One region of the Cytobacillus sp. FSL R7-0696 genome, then DNA from elsewhere that is predicted to be linked to it. Evidence: a T-box and tRNA genes for the amino acid it is inferred to sense, from the RefSeq annotation. Region 1 holds a T-box; the other holds one or more tRNA genes.
The links. The T-box of region 1 lies ahead of ileS (isoleucine--tRNA ligase). A T-box ahead of a tRNA ligase gene usually reads a tRNA of that ligase, here a tRNA-Ile.
Positions count from the first base shown of each region.

Region 2: it encodes a tRNA-Ile, which carries the amino acid that the T-box ahead of ileS (isoleucine--tRNA ligase) is inferred to sense. The anticodon was not compared.

Region 1 is NZ_JBBOWA010000001.1:4,524,523-4,535,218, reverse strand. Features, by position in the region: gene spoIIGA (sigma-E processing peptidase SpoIIGA) at 343-1,263, shown strand; gene sigE (RNA polymerase sporulation sigma factor SigE) at 1,302-2,021, shown strand; gene sigG (RNA polymerase sporulation sigma factor SigG) at 2,167-2,946, shown strand; gene MKX29_RS23020 (YlmC/YmxH family sporulation protein) at 3,303-3,581, shown strand; gene pgeF (peptidoglycan editing factor PgeF) at 3,641-4,459, shown strand; gene MKX29_RS23010 (YggS family pyridoxal phosphate-dependent enzyme) at 4,464-5,141, shown strand; gene MKX29_RS23005 (cell division protein SepF) at 5,157-5,648, shown strand; gene MKX29_RS23000 (YggT family protein) at 5,656-5,922, shown strand; gene MKX29_RS22995 (YlmH family RNA-binding protein) at 6,086-6,862, shown strand; gene MKX29_RS22990 (DivIVA domain-containing protein) at 7,007-7,522, shown strand; T-box leader at 7,596-7,846, shown strand; gene ileS (isoleucine--tRNA ligase) at 7,944-10,696, shown strand, end outside.
Region 2 is NZ_JBBOWA010000001.1:2,766,049-2,776,744, reverse strand. Features, by position in the region: gene MKX29_RS14535 (sugar phosphate nucleotidyltransferase) at 1-718, opposite strand, end outside; gene MKX29_RS14530 (glucose-1-phosphate adenylyltransferase) at 756-1,898, opposite strand; gene glgB (1,4-alpha-glucan branching enzyme) at 1,891-3,780, opposite strand; tRNA gene MKX29_RS14520 (tRNA-Glu) at 3,959-4,030, opposite strand; tRNA gene MKX29_RS14515 (tRNA-Ser) at 4,034-4,124, opposite strand; tRNA gene MKX29_RS14510 (tRNA-Asn) at 4,128-4,202, opposite strand; tRNA gene MKX29_RS14505 (tRNA-Ile) at 4,213-4,289, opposite strand; tRNA gene MKX29_RS14500 (tRNA-Gly) at 4,297-4,367, opposite strand; tRNA gene MKX29_RS14495 (tRNA-His) at 4,370-4,445, opposite strand; tRNA gene MKX29_RS14490 (tRNA-Phe) at 4,455-4,527, opposite strand; tRNA gene MKX29_RS14485 (tRNA-Asp) at 4,547-4,623, opposite strand; tRNA gene MKX29_RS14480 (tRNA-Met) at 4,627-4,700, opposite strand; tRNA gene MKX29_RS14475 (tRNA-Ser) at 4,714-4,806, opposite strand; tRNA gene MKX29_RS14470 (tRNA-Ile) at 4,813-4,889, opposite strand; tRNA gene MKX29_RS14465 (tRNA-Met) at 4,903-4,979, opposite strand; tRNA gene MKX29_RS14460 (tRNA-Ala) at 5,005-5,080, opposite strand; tRNA gene MKX29_RS14455 (tRNA-Pro) at 5,103-5,179, opposite strand; tRNA gene MKX29_RS14450 (tRNA-Arg) at 5,188-5,261, opposite strand; tRNA gene MKX29_RS14445 (tRNA-Leu) at 5,277-5,365, opposite strand; tRNA gene MKX29_RS14440 (tRNA-Gly) at 5,372-5,446, opposite strand; tRNA gene MKX29_RS14435 (tRNA-Leu) at 5,459-5,543, opposite strand; tRNA gene MKX29_RS14430 (tRNA-Lys) at 5,561-5,636, opposite strand; tRNA gene MKX29_RS14425 (tRNA-Thr) at 5,651-5,726, opposite strand; tRNA gene MKX29_RS14420 (tRNA-Val) at 5,743-5,818, opposite strand; rRNA gene rrf (5S ribosomal RNA) at 5,828-5,944, opposite strand; rRNA gene MKX29_RS14410 (23S ribosomal RNA) at 6,256-9,188, opposite strand; rRNA gene MKX29_RS14405 (16S ribosomal RNA) at 9,581-10,696, opposite strand, start outside.

The DNA of each region.
Region 1 (10,696 bases):
TCCTAATTTAAGGACATTGGCTTTTTTTGTTTTAAAAAAAGAATGCCCCACAAATAAATGTACGATTAGTAAAATACTTTTTTATATTAATGTTAATCAAAGATAAGAACTCTCTAAAAAGTTAGTCATATTAAAAACTTCCCCATTTTCGCCATTCCCCCCAGTTGAGACAGACCGCAAAAAACTGACAAAAAAAGAAAAGAATAGTGAAAATTTCTGCTGTTTTACCAACAGAAAGTGACATCTTTATCTTGATGAATAGGCTATACTTTTTTTAGCACATCAATAAGACAGCCACCCATAAGAATATACATTGTTAGTTTTAGGGGGGAAGAAGGCAGATTGGCCATTTATTTAGATATTATTTGGGCATTAAATTTGTTGTTTGATAGTCTTCTCCTATATTTAACGTCTATTCTTCTGAAAATCGAAGTTAAATTATGGAGAATAGCCACAGGAGGTTTGGTAGGCTCAATAATAATCTTATTATCCATTACACCGATTCATGCATACTCCAGTCATCCAATAGGTAAGTGGTTATTTTCTATTTTCATGGTTTTTATTGTATTTGGTTTTAGAAGATTAACATTTTTTATTAAAGCGTTAAGTACATTTTATGCAGTAACCTTTTTAATCGGTGGTAGTTTAATTGCTGTTCATTATTTTATTCAATTTGATTTAGATCTAACATCAACCGTGATGCTTGCATCCGTAAAGGGCTTTGGTGATCCTATTAGCTGGCTGTTCGTATTATTAGGTTTCCCTATTGCCTGGCATTTTTCAAAGAAAAATTATGATTCTATTGAAATGACCAAGATCAATTATGAGTCAAATGTGAATGTCCAAATTCAACTAAAAGGCGAAACCTATGAGTTTCAAGGTCTAATAGATAGTGGTAATCAGCTTTACGATCCATTAACAAGAGTACCTGTGATGATTGTTTCGATTGACCAGCATAAAGAGTCTTTTCCAGAAGCGATTACAACAATGGCAAAAGATCCAGATGGTGCGATAGAAGGCAGGTGGGAAATCCCGAACGATTGGATGTCAGTTGTCCGCGTGATTCCTGCAAAGGTGGTCGGTAACGATAATCAAATGCGACTTGCCCTCAAACCAGAGAAGATTACTTTGGTTAAAGATAATGAAGTCATTGCAGTGGATAAAGGACTAATTTCATTTACTATGCAAAAATTGTCCCCAGAGAATCGCTTTCAATGCATTGTACATCCAAAAATGTTAACAGGTGCAAAGAAGGTTAGTTAAATTGCATGAGAAATAAACCATTATAGGGAGGAGAAAGAGTGCGTAAACTTAAATTTCGCTTATCATATTATTGGTATAAGCTTTTAATGAAATTAGGTTTAAAGACAGATGAAATATATTATATAGGTGGTAGCGAAGCTCTTCCCCCGCCACTTAGTAAAGAAGAGGAAGCAATATTGTTAAACAAGCTTCCTAAAGGAGACCAAGCAGCAAGGTCAATTTTAATTGAACGGAATTTGCGTTTAGTAGTGTATATTGCACGCAAGTTTGAGAATACAGGCATTAATATTGAAGATCTCATTAGTATAGGAACTATTGGCTTAATAAAGGCAGTTAATACTTTTAATCCGGAGAAAAAAATCAAACTGGCTACATATGCCTCACGATGTATTGAAAATGAGATATTAATGTATTTACGTAGAAACAACAAAATTCGCTCGGAAGTTTCGTTTGATGAACCACTTAATATTGATTGGGATGGGAATGAATTATTATTATCAGATGTTCTTGGCACAGAGGAAGATATAATCACTAAGGATTTAGAAGCAAATGTCGATAAAAAGCTTTTAATCAAAGCACTTCATCAATTATCTGATAGAGAAAAACAAATCATGGAATTGCGTTTTGGACTTGGTGAGGATGAGGAAAAAACACAAAAAGATGTTGCCGATATGCTTGGGATTTCTCAATCCTATATTTCAAGATTAGAAAAAAGAATCATTAAACGTTTGAAAAAAGAATTCAATAAAATGGTGTAAAAAAATTTTTTTCGTCGTTGAAATATCTGTTAAATAAAGGATATTTCTTTTTTTTGCAATTTATGCGCATTTTTCTTGTGCATATTTTTCCTTCTCGCGGAGATACTGATTTTTGTACAGCAGCTCCTGTGAGGAGGGAATGGGATTGACTCGAAATAAAGTAGAAATTTGCGGAGTAGATACATCAAAGCTTCCAGTACTAAAGAACGAAGAAATGAGAGCACTCTTCAAGCAAATGCATAATGGAGATATATCAGCAAGGGAGAGCCTAGTAAATGGGAACCTCCGACTCGTTTTAAGTGTCATTCAACGGTTTAATAATAGGGGTGAATTTGTTGATGACTTATTTCAAGTTGGCTGTATCGGTCTTATGAAATCTATTGATAATTTTGATTTAAGCCAAAATGTAAAATTCTCCACTTATGCTGTTCCTATGATTATTGGAGAAATCCGTAGATATTTACGCGATAATAATCCAATAAGGGTATCTCGTTCCTTACGTGATATCGCCTATAAAGCCTTGCAGGTAAGAGAACGCCTAATGAGTAAAACTTCAAAAGAACCAACAGCTGAAGAGATTGCGAAAGAATTGGATATTCCGCATGAAGAAATTGTTTTCGCCCTTGATGCAATACAAGATCCTGTATCACTTTTTGAGCCTATTTATAATGACGGCGGCGACCCAATCTTTGTAATGGATCAACTCAGTGATGAAAAGAATAAGGATATTCAATGGGTAGAAGAGCTTGCACTGAAAGAAGGCATGAGACGCCTGAATGATCGAGAAAAAATGATATTACGCAAAAGGTTTTTTCAAGGAAAAACACAAATGGAAGTTGCTGAAGAAATTGGTATTTCTCAGGCTCAGGTCTCACGCTTAGAAAAAGCAGCTATTAAACAAATGAATAAAAATATTCAAAGCTAATATGCCAGGAGAGTTTGACACAAATGTGTTAAGCTCTTTTTTATTTGTATGGATGTGAGTGCTATTCCAAAAAAGATTCTTCCGTGAGAGCTTGCCTAACATGAGGGGAAATGTAAGAAATCTCATAGAAAATATACACAAATAGGTAAAACTGGATATAATATTTGATTTACATTAACGGACAAAAGCAGAAGAACTATTTCGCAAAAAAGTAGGATACACCTACAATACATGCTTGCTTGACAAATATTATAAGTAAACATCTTGAGATCCACTTAGTCTCAAATCACACCAAATTTGAACTCGGTATTTTTAATCTTTCTCAACATATATTGTAATAAAAGGAGGCGTTTAAGATGATGAGGATCTCAAATTTTCAAATGAAAGATGTTATTAATGTTGCTGATGGTAAGAAGTTAGGATTTATTAGTGATATTGATATCGATGTAGAAACTGGGAAAATAGACTGTATTTTCATTAGTCAACAAAACAAGATGCTTCCTTTTTTTAATAAGCTGGAGGATATTGTGATTGAATGGGGCGATATCTTAAAGATTGGGGAGGACGTGATCCTTGTCCGTTTTCCTCATCAATATCAATTAAATGAACCAAAAGAAGAATATAGCAATCGATAGTTATAGCTGTAAACCTTAATCGCAATATGGTAAACTAAAGAAAAAAATGGGGAAAGTGTATGGAGCCATTTCAATTAACGAATGAAAAATATTTGATCATAAAACATTGGTTTGAAAAATATGGACTTACCTGCGGGTTTACAACTAAAAATGATGGGTATAGTGACAAAGTTTACACATCGCAAAACTTTGGCTTTCATGTAGGTGACCAACAAGTGCATGTTATACAAAATCGAATAGCATTAGCACAAGAATTACAATTTCCATTAGAGAATTGGGTGGGAGCAGAACAAACTCATGGTGTTCATATTGAATATGTTCAAACTAAAGATAGAGGTAAAGGCGCAAAAGAGTATGATACAGCATTTGCTGCTACAGACGCCTTGTTTACAGATGAAAAAGATTTATTATTAACCATGTGTTACGCTGACTGTATTCCACTATATTTCTTTCATCCAAAGAGTCAGCATATGGCTGTTGCTCATGCAGGATGGAAAGGGACGGTCTTTGAAATCGCTAAAAGTGCGATTGCTGCCTTCCGTGAAAAAGGAATTCACCCACAAGAGGTCGAAGTTGTTATAGGCCCGGGCATATGTCGCTCTTGTTATATTGTAGATAATCATGTTATTAACAAGGTGAACGATTGCCTAGGAGAAATAGCTCCTAGTGTTTATAATGAAATAGCTAAAGGTCAATATCAATTAGATTTAAAACGATGTAATCAGCTCTTATTGCAGAAATACGGTGTTTTACAAGATAATATTCATACTACTGAATATTGTACAAGCTGTCATGAATCCTTGTTTTTTTCACACCGAAGAGATGACGGAAAAACGGGTAGAATGATGAGCTTTATTGGTTTGCGTGAGGAGGAATAGCATCTTGAATGTACAAACAAACCTAGAGAATATACAGGAAAATATACAAGCTGTTTGTGAGAAAGTTAATCGTTCTAGTGATGAAGTGAAAATTATCGCTGTGACAAAATATGTATCAACAGAAAGAGCGCAGGAGGCAATTGCCGCGGGGGTTAATAACCTTGGAGAAAATCGTGATGAAGGCCTATTAGAAAAACAAGCTGTCATTAAAAATGGGGCTGTTTGGCATTATATCGGAAGCTTACAATCTAGAAAAGTAAAAAATATCATCAATAAAGTGGATTATATCCATTCATTAGATCGTATGTCTCTGGCAAAAGAGATTGAAAAGCGAGCGAATAAACCAATTAAATGCTTTATACAAGTTAATGTGTCTGGAGAAGATTCGAAGCAAGGATTATCCAAAGAAGAAATCATTCCTTTTGTTAAAGCACTGTCAGATTTTAAACAAATAGAAGTAGTTGGTCTAATGACAATGGCACCACTTACAAGTGATGAGACAGTATTAAGAAATTGTTTTCGAAATTTGAAGTTGCTTCAGCAAGAAGTATTATCCCTTCAATTATCTCATGCACCGTGTAAAGAATTATCAATGGGGATGTCCAATGATTATCAAATTGCTATTGAAGAAGGGGCAACAATGGTCCGTATAGGAACGGCTTTAGTTGGAAAAGAAAAGTAAGGAGGCTAGGTGCAGATGAGTATAAAATCAAAGTTTAAATCATATTTCTTTTTAGAAGACGAAGAAGACAACTATGAGACAAGAGAAGATGATTACGCTAATAGTAGGGATCGTAAAGAAGAGCAAGAAACAACCTCTGTGCGGGCTTCTCAAAGGCAGCATGCTGCAACAAAACAAAATGTCGTAAGTTTACAATCCGTCCAAGGACAAGGCGGTCAGCAAAAATCATCAAAAGTTGTCCTTGTGGAGCCGCGCGTCTATGCTGAAGCTCAAGAAATTGCTGATCAATTGAAGAATAGAAAAGCTGTTGTGGTTAATCTTCAAAGAATTGATAAAAGCCAGGCAAAGCGCATTGTTGATTTTTTAAGTGGAACTGTGTATGCCATTGGTGGAGATATACAAAAAATTGGAATGGACATCTTTTTATGTACACCTGAAAATGTCGAAGTATCTGGGAATATTTCACAAATGATTCAGGAACAGGAAGAAGAAAACTCGAGGTGGTAAATTAAATATGGCAACTTTATTTTCGATTATTATAACAGCCGTGGAGATTTATTCATGGGCATTGATTATATACATACTCATGTCATGGTTTCCGAATGCAAGAGAATCTAGTATTGGGCAAATTTTAACAAAAATTTGTGAACCCTTTCTTGAACCATTTAGACGTGTCATTCCGCCAATTGGTGGGATGTTAGATATTTCGCCGATTGTAGCTATATTAGTATTAAATTTAGCTACATCCGGCATTAGACAAATATTTTTTTGGATGATGTAGAAAATACGAGCTAATGCTTAGCTCGTATTTTGTTTTTTCAATGACTATTCATCGGGATTCTAAGACAATTGTAAAACAAATAAAAAATAAATGTTATACTATTATACAATTGTTAAACATAGTTAGGCTTTTCTTGCCTAACCAGTTTTAAAGGAGTAAGCAAATGTCAAATCTATATCAACATTTTCGTACGGAAGAGAGAGAGTTTATTGATCAAGTGTTAAGTTGGCGACAAACGGTTGAACAAACGTATGCGCCTAAGCTTACAGATTTTCTCGATCCAAGGGAACAAGATATTTTACACACCATCATTGGTTCTCAAAGTGATGTGCGCGTACAATTTGACGGTGGACATAGAAACGCTGAAAGAAAACGCGCGCTTATTTTTCCAGATTATTTTATACCGGAAATGGACGATTTTCGCTTAGAATTATACCAAGTAAATTATCCGCATAAATTCGTATTAATCGAGCATCCTCAAGTACTTGGAAGCTTGATGTCACTCGGATTGAAAAGAAGTAAATTTGGAGATATTTTGTTTGAAGGTCATACGATACAAGTAATTGTCTCTAAGGAAGTATCCTCTTATATTTCTATGCAATTAGAATCTGTTGGGAAAGCTTCTGTTCAACTTGAAGAAAAGCCATTTGCATCTGTTATCGATGCAAAAGAGCAGTGGCAAGAAAAAGTTTTTACAATGTCATCCTTAAGACTTGATACGCTGATTGCATCGATTTATAATTTTTCTAGACAAAAGGCGCAACAACTCATTTCTGCAAAAAAAGTAAAAGTAAATTGGGCAATGAAAGAAAATGTAGCATTCGATTGCCGTGAGAGTGATACAATTTCAGTAAGAGGCTATGGGCGCTGTAAGGTTATTGCGATAGAGGGAAAAACCAAGAAAGAAAAATGGAAAGTAGTTGTCGGTATACAAAAATAATCTTTTTTAGCTATAATGATTATAGTGTGTTACCGATATAAAATTGAAAGTGTATCGAATTTTATGCAGGAATCTGCAAGAAACTGTCGAATTACATGTTAACAAATGTACATAATTTGACCAACTGATCTAGGAGGTGGCCTTATGCCATTAACACCATTAGATATTCATAACAAAGAGTTCAGCAAAGGTTTTCGTGGATATGATGAAGATGAAGTAAATGAGTTTTTAGATCAAGTGATTAAAGACTATGAAATCATTATTCGTGAGAAGAAGGAATTAGAAGAGCGTTTAAACGACTTAAATGAAAGAGTCGGACATTTTAATACGATTGAAGAGACGTTAAATAAGTCGATTGTTGTTGCGCAAGAAGCTGGGGAAGAAGTGAAGCGAAACGCACAGAAAGAGGCAAAGTTAATTATTCGGGAAGCGGAGAAAAACGCCGATAGGATTGTGAATGAATCATTATCTAAAGCAAGGAAGATTGCGCTAGATATAGAAGATTTGAAAAAGCAATCGAAAGTATTTAGAAATCGTTTTAAAATGTTAATTGAAGCCCAATTAGATATGCTGCAGAATGATGACTGGGACCACTTAATGGAGTATGAGCTAGATACAACAGAATTAAAGTCTACAAAAGAAGAAGAATCTAGAGTATAAGATACTTTTATCTTTTAGATAAACGACGACTTGACGAAGTTGTATCCTATCGCATATAATCTAGAAAAAACATGATAAAACGATGACAGGGATAGTAGCATTCTATCTTACTTAAAAGAGTGGATTTCCACTTCAGCGATTCAGGGTAGGTGAAAGCCTGATATTAAGAAGAAGAATTTGAACATCACCCTTGAGTTCCTTACTTGAGCTAAAAAGTTAGAGTAAGGCGTAGACGTTCACGTTACGAATTGATTTTTGAGCGGATAGGAATTTCTCTATCTACAAGGGTGGTACCGCGGGAATATATAACCTCTCGTCCCTTTTTTGGGATGAGGGGTTTTTTGTGTTTTTTCCGCGTACCTTATGTATGAACGCTACTTTGGTCATAATGTTATGTAGTATGTTGAGGAGGAAATGAGCTATGGATTACAAAGATACTTTATTAATGCCTAAAACAGATTTCCCAATGAGAGGAAATTTGCCAAAAAGAGAACCTGAAATGCAAACAGAATGGAATGAACAAGATATTTATGCAAAAGTGCTTGAGCGCACAAAAAATCAACCTTTGTTTGTTCTGCATGACGGACCTCCTTATGCGAATGGCGATCTTCATATCGGACATGCGTTAAATAAAATTTTAAAAGACTTTATTAACCGCTATAAATCAATGAGTGGTTACCATGCACCATATGTTCCTGGTTGGGATACGCATGGATTACCCATTGAACAAGCATTAACGAATAAAGGTGTAAAACGTAAAGAAATGACGGTAGCAGAATTCCGTAAGCTTTGTGAAGAATATGCGTACGGTCAAATCGAAAATCAACGTGAACAATTCATGCGATTAGGTGTTCGTGGAGATTGGGAAAATCCCTATATTACATTAAAACCTGCCTATGAGGCCCAACAAATTAAAGTTTTTGGTGAGATGGCGAAGAAAGGTTATATCTATAAAGGGAAGAAACCTGTTTACTGGTCACCATCATCTGAGTCTGCATTAGCTGAAGCTGAGATTGAATATAAAGATAAGCAATCCGCTTCCATTTATGTAGGATTCAAAGTGAAAGATGGCAAAGATGTTTTAACTGATGACGTACGTATTATTATTTGGACAACCACTCCTTGGACAATGCCAGCTAACTTAGGTATTTCTGTCCACCCGAAACTAAAATATGTTGTCGTTGAAGTGGATAACGAAAAATATTTAGTAGCTGAAGACCTGCTAGCGACAGTGTCAGAAGAGATTGGCTGGGAAAATCCTAAGGTCGTTCAAACCATTCAAGGTAGTGACTTAGAATATGTGACTGCTGAACATCCATTATATGGCCGTGATTCACTTGTTATGCTTGGTGACCATGTAACTACAGACGCTGGTACTGGTTGTGTTCATACGGCTCCAGGACATGGTGAAGACGACTTTTACATCGGAAGTAAATATGGCTTAGATGTATTATGTCCAGTAGATGATAAAGGTGTAATGACAGAAGAAGCACCTGGCTTTGAAGGTCTTTTCTATGATAAGGCGAATAAACCAATCACTGAAAAATTAGAAGAAGTCGGCGCGTTATTGAAGCTTTCTTTTATCAAGCATTCTTATCCACATGATTGGCGCACAAAAAAACCAGTTATTTTCCGTGCAACGGCTCAATGGTTTGCTTCAATTAAAGATTTTAGACAGGAATTATTGCAAGCAATTAATGATACAACATTTACACCAGCATGGGGCGAAACAAGGCTTTATAATATGGTTCGTGATCGTGGCGATTGGTGTATTTCTAGACAGCGCGCATGGGGTGTGCCAATTCCTGTCTTCTATGCAGAAAATGGAGAAGAGATTATTACAGACGAAACCATTAATCATGTATCCAACCTATTTAGAGAGCACGGTTCTAATGTGTGGTTTGAAAAAGAGGCAAAGGAATTATTGCCTGAAGGATTTACTCATCCAGGTAGCCCAAATGGTGTATTTACAAAAGAAACTGATATTATGGATGTGTGGTTTGATTCAGGTTCTTCGCATCAAGCAGTATTGCTAGAACGAGAAGATTTACAAAGACCAGCAGACCTTTATCTAGAAGGGTCTGACCAATATAGAGGTTGGTTTAACTCATCATTATCAACAGGTGTCGCTGTAACTGGTAAGGCGCCATATAAAGGCATCTTAAGTCACGGCTTTGTTTTAGATGGTGAAGGGAGAAAAATGAGTAAGTCAATTGGTAATGTCATTGTACCTTCAAAAGTGATGAACCAATTAGGTGCAGATATTTTAAGACTTTGGGTTGCATCAGTTGATTACCAAGCAGATGTAAGAGTATCTGATCCAATCTTAAAACAAGTAGCAGAAGTTTACCGTAAAATTAGAAACACTTTCCGCTTCTTATTAGGAAACTTAGCTGATTTTGATCCAGCAGTACATCGCGTTTCTTATGATGATTTACGTGAAGTCGATCAGTTTATGTTAGTGAAGTTAAATAAACTAATCGAAACATCGCTTCAATCATATGAGAACTATGAATTTGCAGGTATTTACCATGCTGTGAATAATTTCTGCACATTAGACTTAAGTTCGTTCTATTTAGACTTTGCGAAAGATGTGTTGTACATTGAAGCGCAAGATCAACATGATCGTCGTGCGATTCAAACAGTGCTTTATGATAGCTTAGTTGCCCTTACTAAGCTTGTATCACCGATTCTTTCTCATACAGCTGATGAAGTGTGGCGTCACATTCCAAGCGTGGAAGAGATGAGTGTTCAATTGACAGATATGCCGTCAGTAGAAACTTTTGCCAATGCGGAAGAATTAACGGCAAAATGGACAGCATTCATGAAACTAAGAAATCATGTCCTAAAAGCTCTAGAAGAAGCACGAAATGAAAAAGTAATCGGTAAATCATTGACAGCAAAAGTAACGTTGTATGTCGATAACGAAACCAATTCATTACTTGATTCTATTTCAGAGAGCCTACCACAACTCTTTATCGTTTCTGCATTTGAAGTGGCAGGCAGCTTAGAACAAGCACCAAATGAAGCACATAAATTTGACAATGTAGCAATCCTAGTTTCCAAAGCTGAAGGCGAAACATGTGAACGTTGTTGGACTGTCACACCAGAAGTTGGGGAAGTAGATGAATTTTCAACACTCTGCCCACGTTGTGCTACTGTCGTGAAAGAAAA
Region 2 (10,696 bases), 1.8 Mb from region 1:
CTTTTGTATAGATTGGAAAATCTCTTAAAAATAAATTTCTCCAGACATCAGGGGTTAGTAGTTCCATGCTCGCTTGAAAATAAGATTGGACAGAATCGATAGTTACTGCCTCCCCCTTATATTCATAATGACAAATTGTGTAAGGCTGATGGATATCAGCCATAATATCACTTATGCATGTATAACCTGTTTGTCTGCGAGTTTGAATCATATCTATTAGAAGATCTTTTTTGACCAAATACATCTCTAAAGGTTGATTTAGCTGTTGAATTGACGTAATATCACAGCCAGATTGAATATGCCGCTGTAAAACTGGTGAGAAATCAATATTACAAACGGTATAGCAATTAGCAATTAATGCATAATCTTGTGAACTACGATAAAAATAATCAATGTTAGCAACAAAATGATTAAATGAACCAATCCCACTATTTGAACTATCAATCATCGGTGATGGGAAGAAGAAAAGACCATCTCTTTTTCTATCTAAATCCCAGTTCTTCCCCGATCCTAGATGATCCATCAAAGATCGGTATTGATATTTCGGAAAAATCGCCACACTCTCTATTCCTGAATTGACCATATTAGAGAGAATAAAATCTATTAGTCTATATCTTCCAGCAAAAGGAACAGCAGCTAAAGAACGATGAAGGGTTAACTCATCCAGTCCCTTATGATAAGTTGTCGCATCAATGACTCCTAATAAACGATTATTCAATCAATATCCCCCCAGTAAAAATCATACGGTTCTACATTTATGCAAAATGACAAATACTTTCTGGCGTGATTAACAATGCTTCACTTGTTTCTTTTCTTTCTTTAATTACTGTCCCATCTGGTATAACTATATTTGAAGGGACAATGACCTTTTCTAATATGACATTCTTACCAATCCTTGTATTTGGCATAACTACTGATTCTTTAATAACAGACCCTTTATCAATCGCTACACCTTGAAAGAGAACTGATTTGATTACCTCGCCTTCAATCGTACATCCTTCATTTACTAAAGATTGTTTGACCTTTGCTTGTGGAGAAATATATTGTGGAGGATGGTTAGGATTAACTGAGTAAATTCTCCAGTCTTGATCAAAAAGATTTAACTCACAATTTTCATCTAATAAATCCATATTAGCTTCCCATAGACTTTGAACTGTACCGACGTCTTTCCAATAACCATTAAAAGGATAGGCATAAAGTTTCTTATTTAACTTCAACATCTCAGGAATAATATCTTTTCCAAAATCATGGCTTGAGTCCTTATTTTGATTATCCTTTTGTAAAAACTCATTTAGTACTGACCATTTAAAGATATAAATGCCCATTGATGCTAAATTATTCTTTGCTTGCTCAGGTTTTTCTTCAAAATCTTCTATTCTCATATCTAAAGAAGTATTCATAATACCAAAACGATTTGTTTCATGCCACGGGACCTCTATAACAGAGATTGTCGCATCAGCTCCTTTACTAATATGGTAATCTAGCATTAAGTCATAGTTCATTTTGTAAATATGGTCACCTGATAAAATTAATACATATTCGGGGTTATGTTGCTCTAAATAATTGATATTTTGATAGATAGCACTTGCCGTACCTGTATACCATTTGACTTCAGAAGATTCACTGTAAGGGGGAAGTACTGTCACACCGCCATTTCTTCTATCCAAATCCCATGCGCTTCCTATGCCAATATATGAATTGAGTATTAGCGGTTGATATTGTGTTAGTACACCGACTGTATCGATACCTGAATTTGTACAATTACTAAGTGTAAAATCGATGATGCGGTATTTACCTCCAAAAGGGACAGCTGGTTTAGCAAGCTCCTTCGTCAAAGAATTAAGGCGGCTTCCTTTACCTCCAGCAAGCAGCATCGCTACACATTTCTTGTTAGCCATTTACAACATCACTCCTTTTTCTTTTTCTAACAGGACGTAAAACTGAAATACCGAATGGTGGTATCGTCATTTCGATGCTGTATGGTTTTCCATGGTAGGATTGTTTTTTTGTATTTAATACTCGTTTATTAATACAATGAGAGCCACCAAATTCATGATTATCACTATTAAACACTTCTCTATAACTCCCATTTTTAGGAACACCCATTCGAAAATTCATATATACTTGAGGGGAAAAGTTACATACAACAATTAATATTTCTTCTTCTTCTACTCCTTTACGAATAAATGAAAAAATGGATTGCTGATGGTTATTAGCATCAATCCACTCAAAACCTTCTGATCTGTGGTCCCATTCATATAATGATTTAGATCTCTTATATAACTTTATTAACTTCTTCACATAATGATTCGTTTTTGCATGCATTTCATACTGAAGTAAGTGCCAATCCAACTGTTCTTCATCTTTCCACTCGGCAAATTGTCCTAGCTCAAACCCCATAAATAACAGCTTTTTACCTGGATGTGTCATCATAAAACCTAAGAGCAAACGATATTGGGCAAATTTTTGCCAATAATCTCCTGGCATCTTGTCTAGCAGGGATTTCTTCCCATGGACAACCTCATCATGTGATAACGGTAAGAGAAAATTTTCGGAGTATGCATACATTAAAGAAAAAGTCATTTTATTATGGTGGTATTGTCGTTCACCTGGGGCTTTCTCCATATAAGATAATACATCATTCATCCACCCCATATTCCATTTATAACTGAAACCTAATCCGCCATAGTGAACAGGAGCCGTTACTTGGGGCCAATCAGTAGAATCCTCTGCCATCATCAAGATAGAGGGATCATAAGCAAACACAGCTTTATTTAATTTCTGTAAAAATTGAATACCAAATGGATTTTCCCTCTTCTCGTTATTAGGCCAAAAAATAATATTTGATACTGCATCAATTCTAAATCCATCGACATGGTATTTTTCCATCCAAAAAATAGCATTGGATATGAGGAAACTATGAACCTCTGTTTTACTTAAATTAAAATTAGCTGTACCCCAAACAAAATTTTCCCTATCAGCTTCTGTTTCGTATTCATAAACATATTCACCATCTAAACAATATAGCCCATGTTGATCTTTACAGAAATGTCCTGGTACCCAATCTAAAATAACACCAATATTATTTTGATGGCATTGATCGATAAAAAACATTAAATCTTTTGGTTCACCATATCTACTCGTAGCCGAATAATAGCCTGTTCCTTGATACCCCCATGAACGATCATAAGGGTGTTCAATTATAGGCATCAATTCAATATGTGTAAAACCATGCTCCTTTACGTAAGGAATGATTTCTTCTGCTAGTTCACTGTATGTCAATAAAAGGCCATTCCTCTTTTTCCATGTACCTAGATGCATCTCATATATCATCATAGGTTCTGAAAATGCTTTCCTTTGTTGTTTTTCCTTTTGCCAGCCTTGGTCCTTCCATTTGTAATCTTCTAAAGAATAGACAATCGAAGCAGTTCTGGGTCGTAATTCTGAACAAAAAGCAAAAGGATCAGCCTTTAAAAAAGTTTGTTCATCCTTGTTCTTAATTGCATATTTATAAATTTCTCCTGTTAAATCTCCATCTAGCTGAATTGTCCATATCCCCTCATTATTTACTTTTTCCAATGAAAAACCTTCGCCATTCCAATGATTAAAAGAGCCAACTAATGATATTGAGGAGGCATGTGGAGCATAGATAGTAAAGCAAGTAACCCAATTATCTCCTTCTTTATGACGGTGTGATCCAAACAGTTCGTATGCCTTAAATAAGCTTCCTTCATGAAACAAGTGCATTTCGAATTCAGTGGGGTATGCAGTTGTATTCATTCTAATTCATTCCACTCCTTGTATTACATTACTCTTTCTTAATTAATTCGTCTTAAGTATAAAAATCCCTTGTTAATTTTCAAATTATTTTGACATCTAATGACAGATAATATAACATCCAAAAGTGTTAGCCACATAAAAAAGAAGCTGTCAACTTATGTTGACAGCTTCTTTTTTATGACCCCTACGGGATTCGAACCCGTGTTACCGCCGTGAAAGGGCGGTGTCTTAACCGCTTGACCAAGGGGCCAACTGGCGGAGAAGGAGGGATTTGAACCCTCGCGCCGGTTGCCCGACCTACACCCTTAGCAGGGGCGCCTCTTCAGCCACTTGAGTACTTCTCCATATGGCTCCGCAGGTAGGATTCGAACCTACGACCGTTCGGTTAACAGCCGAATGCTCTACCACTGAGCTACTGCGGAATAATATAAATGGTGGGCCTAAATGGACTCGAACCATCGACCTCACGCTTATCAGGCGTGCGCTCTAACCAGCTGAGCTATAGGCCCCTATTTAAGCGGGTGAAGGGAATCGAACCCTCATCATCAGCTTGGAAGGCTGAGGTTTTACCACTAAACTACACCCGCAATGGGGCGGCTGATGGGAATCGAACCCACGAATGTCGGAACCACAATCCGATGCGTTAACCACTTCGCCACAACCGCCATAAAAAATGGCTCAGGACGGAATCGAACCGCCGACACAAGGATTTTCAGTCCTTTGCTCTACCGACTGAGCTACTGAGCCAAAATAATAAATATGTAAATGGCGGTCCGGACGGGACTCGAACCCGCGACCTCCTGCGTGACAGGCAGGCATTCTAACCAACTGAACTACCGGACCAGATTGCGGGGGCAGGATTTGAACCTGCGACCTTCGGGTTATGAGCCCGACGAGCTACCGGACTGCTCCACCCCGCGATAATAATATGAATGGCGGAGGAAGAGGGATTCGAACCCCCGCGGGCTTTAACACCCCTGTCGGTTTTCAAGACCGATCCCTTCAGCCAGACTTGGGTATTCCTCCGAATAATGGTGGACCTTGTAGGACTCGAACCTACGACCGGACGGTTATGAGCCGTCTGCTCTAACCAGCTGAGCTAAAGGTCCATCATTCTATCTATGGTAGCGGCGGAGGGGATCGAACCCCCGACCTCACGGGTATGAACCGTACGCTCTAGCCAGCTGAGCTACACCGCCATAGAATATATTGTATAAAATTAATTGGTGGAGCCTAGCGGGATCGAACCGCTGACCTCCTGCGTGCAAAGCAGGCGCTCTCCCAGCTGAGCTAAGGCCCCTAAAATAAATATGTATATCTAGTGGTCGGGAAGACAGGATTCGAACCTGCGACCCCTTGGTCCCAAACCAAGTGCTCTACCAAGCTGAGCTACTTCCCGAAACATAACGCGCCCGAGAGGAGTCGAACCCCTAACCTTTTGATCCGTAGTCAAACGCTCTATCCAATTGAGCTACGGGCGCTTAATTTTAAAAGAATGGTGCCGAGGACCGGAATCGAACCGGTACGGTAGTCACCTACCGCAGGATTTTAAGTCCTGTGCGTCTGCCAGTTCCGCCACCCCGGCACATATTGGAGCGGAAGACGGGATTCGAACCCGCGACCCTCACCTTGGCAAGGTGATGTTCTACCACTGAACTACTTCCGCAAATATTTAAAATGGTGCGGGTGAAGGGAGTCGAACCCCCACGCCTTGCGGCGCCAGATCCTAAGTCTGGTGCGTCTGCCAATTCCGCCACACCCGCATATTAAGATGATCAAATGGTGAGCCATGAAGGACTCGAACCTTCGACCCTCTGATTAAAAGTCAGATGCTCTACCAACTGAGCTAATGGCTCGTACAAAGCACGAGTGGTGCCGGCCAGAGGACTTGAACCCCCAACCTACTGATTACAAGTCAGTTGCTCTACCAATTGAGCTAGGCCGGCAAATACACACAAAAAATGGTGGAGGATGACGGGATCGAACCGCCGACCCTCTGCTTGTAAGGCAGATGCTCTCCCAGCTGAGCTAATCCTCCAATATGTATGCCCGGCAACGTCCTACTCTCACAAGGGGACAGCCCCTAACTACCATCGGCGCTGAGAAGCTTAACTTCCGTGTTCGGTATGGGAACGGGTGTGACCTTCTCGCTATCGCCACCGGACTTTTTAAAGACATTTATTATTATAACGTCTTTTATGAAAATTTCAAGAGAAATTTTAAATCATTCTCTGAAAACTAGGTAATGTTGAAGAAGATTATTTTGAGTAATCGCCTGAATGCGTGCTGACGTACTACATAAGTAGTGCTGTCTAGCTGCGGCGGCTTGGAGCCGCCCGCATTTCGTATTGTCTAGCTACAGCGCCTAGGTGCTCGAGGTCATAAGTCAAATCTGTCATGAGGTTAAAGAACAACCTCCTGTCAAATCTGCCTTATGCTTGTCGCACCTGTGCAAGGCGCTTTCGCTTTTCGTTTTTGGTTAAGTCCTCGATCGATTAGTATTAGTCAGCTGCATGTGTCGCCACACTTCCACCTCTAACCTATCAACCTGATCATCTTTCAGGGATCTTACTAGCTTGCGCTATGGGAAATCTCATCTCGAGGGGGGCTTCATGCTTAGATGCTTTCAGCACTTATCCCTTCCGCACATAGCTACCCAGCGATGCCTTTGGCAAGACAACTGGTACACCAGCGGTGCGTCCATCCCGGTCCTCTCGTACTAAGGACAGCTCCTCTCAAATTTCCTGCGCCCACGACGGATAGGGACCGAACTGTCTCACGACGTTCTGAACCCAGCTCGCGTACCGCTTTAATGGGCGAACAGCCCAACCCTTGGGACCGACTACAGCCCCAGGATGCGATGAGCCGACATCGAGGTGCCAAACCTCCCCGTCGATGTGGACTCTTGGGGGAGATAAGCCTGTTATCCCCGGGGTAGCTTTTATCCGTTGAGCGATGGCCCTTCCATGCGGAACCACCGGATCACTAAGCCCGACTTTCGTCCCTGCTCGACTTGTAGGTCTCGCAGTCAAGCTCCCTTGTGCCTTTACACTCTACGAATGATTTCCAACCATTCTGAGGGAACCTTTGGGCGCCTCCGTTACTCTTTAGGAGGCGACCGCCCCAGTCAAACTGCCCACCTGACACTGTCTCCCATCCCGATAAGGGATGTGGGTTAGAATTTCAATACAGCCAGGGTAGTATCCCACCGACGCCTCCACCGAAGCTAGCGCTCCGGCTTCTAAGGCTCCTACCTATCCTGTACAAGCTGTACCAAAATTCAATATCAGGCTACAGTAAAGCTCCACGGGGTCTTTCCGTCCTGTCGCGGGTAACCTGCATCTTCACAGGTACTATAATTTCACCGAGTCTCTCGTTGAGACAGTGCCCAGATCGTTACGCCTTTCGTGCGGGTCGGAACTTACCCGACAAGGAATTTCGCTACCTTAGGACCGTTATAGTTACGGCCGCCGTTTACTGGGGCTTCGATTCAAAGCTTCGCGTGAGCTAACCTCTCCTCTTAACCTTCCAGCACCGGGCAGGCGTCAGCCCCTATACTTCGCCTTGCGGCTTCGCAGAGACCTGTGTTTTTGCTAAACAGTCGCCTGGGCCTATTCACTGCGGCTCATCAAGGCTTTAACACCCTAATGAGCACCCCTTCTCCCGAAGTTACGGGGTCATTTTGCCGAGTTCCTTAACGAGAGTTCTCTCGCTCACCTTAGGATTCTCTCCTCGCCTACCTGTGTCGGTTTGCGGTACGGGCACCTTATTCCTCGCTAGAGGCTTTTCTTGGCAGTGTGGAATCAAGAACTTCGGTACTAAATTTCCCTCGCTATCACAGCTCAAGGTATATGACCATGGGATTTGCCTCATGGTCCCTCTAACTGCTTAGACGCACATCCAATCGTGCGCTTACCCTATCCTCCTGCGTCCCCCCATCACTCAAACAGAATACGGTGGTACAGGAATATCAACCTGTTGTCCATCGCCTACGCTTTTCAGCCTCGGCTTAGGTCCCGACTAACCCTGAGCGGACGAGCCTTCCTCAGGAAACCTTAGGCATTCGGTGGATGGGATTCTCACCCATCTTTCGCTACTCATACCGGCATTCTCACTTCTAAGCGCTCCACCAGTCCTTACGGTCTAGCTTCAACGCCCTTAGAACGCTCTCCTACCACTGAACATCAACGATGTTCAATCCACAGCTTCGGTGATACGTTTAGCCCCGGTACATTTTCGGCGCGGAGTCACTCGACCAGTGAGCTATTACGCACTCTTTAAATGGTGGCTGCTTCTAAGCCAACATCCTGGTTGTCTAAGCAACTCCACATCCTTTTCCACTTAACGTATACTTTGGGACCTTAGCTGGTGGTCTGGGCTGTTTCCCTCTTGACTACGGATCTTATCACTCGCAGTCTGACTCCCATGGATAAATCTTTGGCATTCGGAGTTTGTCTGAATTCGGTAACCCGATGAGGGCCCCTAGTCCAAACAGTGCTCTACCTCCAAGATTCTTACGCATGAGGCTAGCCCTAAAGCTATTTCGGAGAGAACCAGCTATCTCCAAGTTCGATTGGAATTTCTCCGCTACCCACACCTCATCCCCGCACTTTTCAACGTACGTGGGTTCGGGCCTCCATCCAGTGTTACCTGGACTTCACCCTGGACATGGGTAGATCACCTGGTTTCGGGTCTACGACCACATACTCATTCGCCCTATTCAGACTCGCTTTCGCTACGGCTCCGTCTGTCCAACTTAACCTCGCATGTAATCGTAACTCGCCGGTTCATTCTACAAAAGGCACGCTATCACCCATTAACGGGCTCTAACTACTTGTAGGCACACGGTTTCAGGATCTCTTTCACTCCCCTTCCGGGGTGCTTTTCACCTTTCCCTCACGGTACTGGTTCACTATCGGTCACTAGGGAGTATTTAGCCTTGGGAGATGGTCCTCCCTGCTTCCGACGGGATTTCTCGTGTCCCGCCGTACTCAGGATCCACTCTGGAGGGAACGAAGTTTCAACTACAGGGCTTTTACCTCCTATGGCGGGCCTTTCCAGACCTCTTCGTCTATCTCGTTCCTTTGTAACTCCGTATAGAATGTCCTACAACCCCAAGAGGCAAGCCTCTTGGTTTGGGCTAATCCCGTTTCGCTCGCCGCTACTCAGGGAATCGCGTTTGCTTTCTCTTCCTCCGGGTACTTAGATGTTTCAGTTCCCCGGGTCTGCCTTCCATACCCTATGTATTCAGGTATGGATCCTATCCCATAACGGATAGGGGGTTTCCCCATTCGGAAATCTCCGGATCAAAGCTTACTTACAGCTCCCCGAAGCATATCGGTGTTAGTCCCGTCCTTCATCGGCTCCTAGTGCCAAGGCATTCACCGTGCGCCCTTATTAACTTAACCATTGTTCGGCTTGCGATAAGCTACGCATTTCGGCGTCAGCTCACTCGTCAACATCCTCATGTGCACAAGACGCACACTCCGGTGTTTCCTCGCTCGCTTCCTTGAACTGCTTGCTTCTCACAACCCTCACGGTTGTGTGTTTTAAAAAAAGTTTAGTATCTTTACTCTATTACTATTAAATAGAGAGAAAATAACTAAGGTGGCGATTACTCGGTAATCTTCTTCATTACATTATCTAGTTTTCAAAGAACGATTGATGAATAGTAAGCTTTGGTATTCTCGTCAGCTTACGCTTCCTTGAATCCTTCGCTATTTTCACCTTATTTTGAGAGATTATACTCTCAAAACTGAACGAACAGTCTAACATCAAGTAAATTCCGTATATTCCTTAGAAAGGAGGTGATCCAGCCGCACCTTCCGATACGGCTACCTTGTTACGACTTCACCCCAATCATCTGTCCCACCTTAGGCGGCTGGCTCCAAAAGGTTACCCCACCGACTTCGGGTGTTACAAACTCTCGTGGTGTGACGGGCGGTGTGTACAAGGCCCGGGAACGTATTCACCGCGGCATGCTGATCCGCGATTACTAGCGATTCCGGCTTCATGTAGGCGAGTTGCAGCCTACAATCCGAACTGAGAATGGTTTTATGGGATTGGCTAAACCTCGCGGTCTTGCAGCCCTTTGTACCATCCATTGTAGCACGTGTGTAGCCCAGGTCATAAGGGGCATGATGATTTGACGTCATCCCCACCTTCCTCCGGTTTGTCACCGGCAGTCACCTTAGAGTGCCCAACTGAATGCTGGCAACTAAGATCAAGGGTTGCGCTCGTTGCGGGACTTAACCCAACATCTCACGACACGAGCTGACGACAACCATGCACCACCTGTCACTCTGTCCCCCGAAGGGGAAAGTCCTATCTCTAGGATTGTCAGAGGATGTCAAGACCTGGTAAGGTTCTTCGCGTTGCTTCGAATTAAACCACATGCTCCACCGCTTGTGCGGGCCCCCGTCAATTCCTTTGAGTTTCAACCTTGCGGTCGTACTCCCCAGGCGGAGTGCTTAATGCGTTTGCTGCAGCACTAAAGGGCGGAAACCCTCTAACACTTAGCACTCATCGTTTACGGCGTGGACTACCAGGGTATCTAATCCTGTTTGCTCCCCACGCTTTCGCGCCTCAGCGTCAGTTACAGACCAGAAAGTCGCCTTCGCCACTGGTGTTCCTCCAAATCTCTACGCATTTCACCGCTACACTTGGAATTCCACTTTCCTCTTCTGCACTCAAGTTCCCCAGTTTCCAATGACCCTCCACGGTTGAGCCGTGGGCTTTCACATCAGACTTAAGGAACCGCCTGCGCGCGCTTTACGCCCAATAATTCCGGACAACGCTTGCCACCTACGTATTACCGCGGCTGCTGGCACGTAGTTAGCCGTGGCTTTCTGGTTAGGTACCGTCAAGGTACCGGCAGTTACTCCGGTACTTGTTCTTCCCTAACAACAGAGTTTTA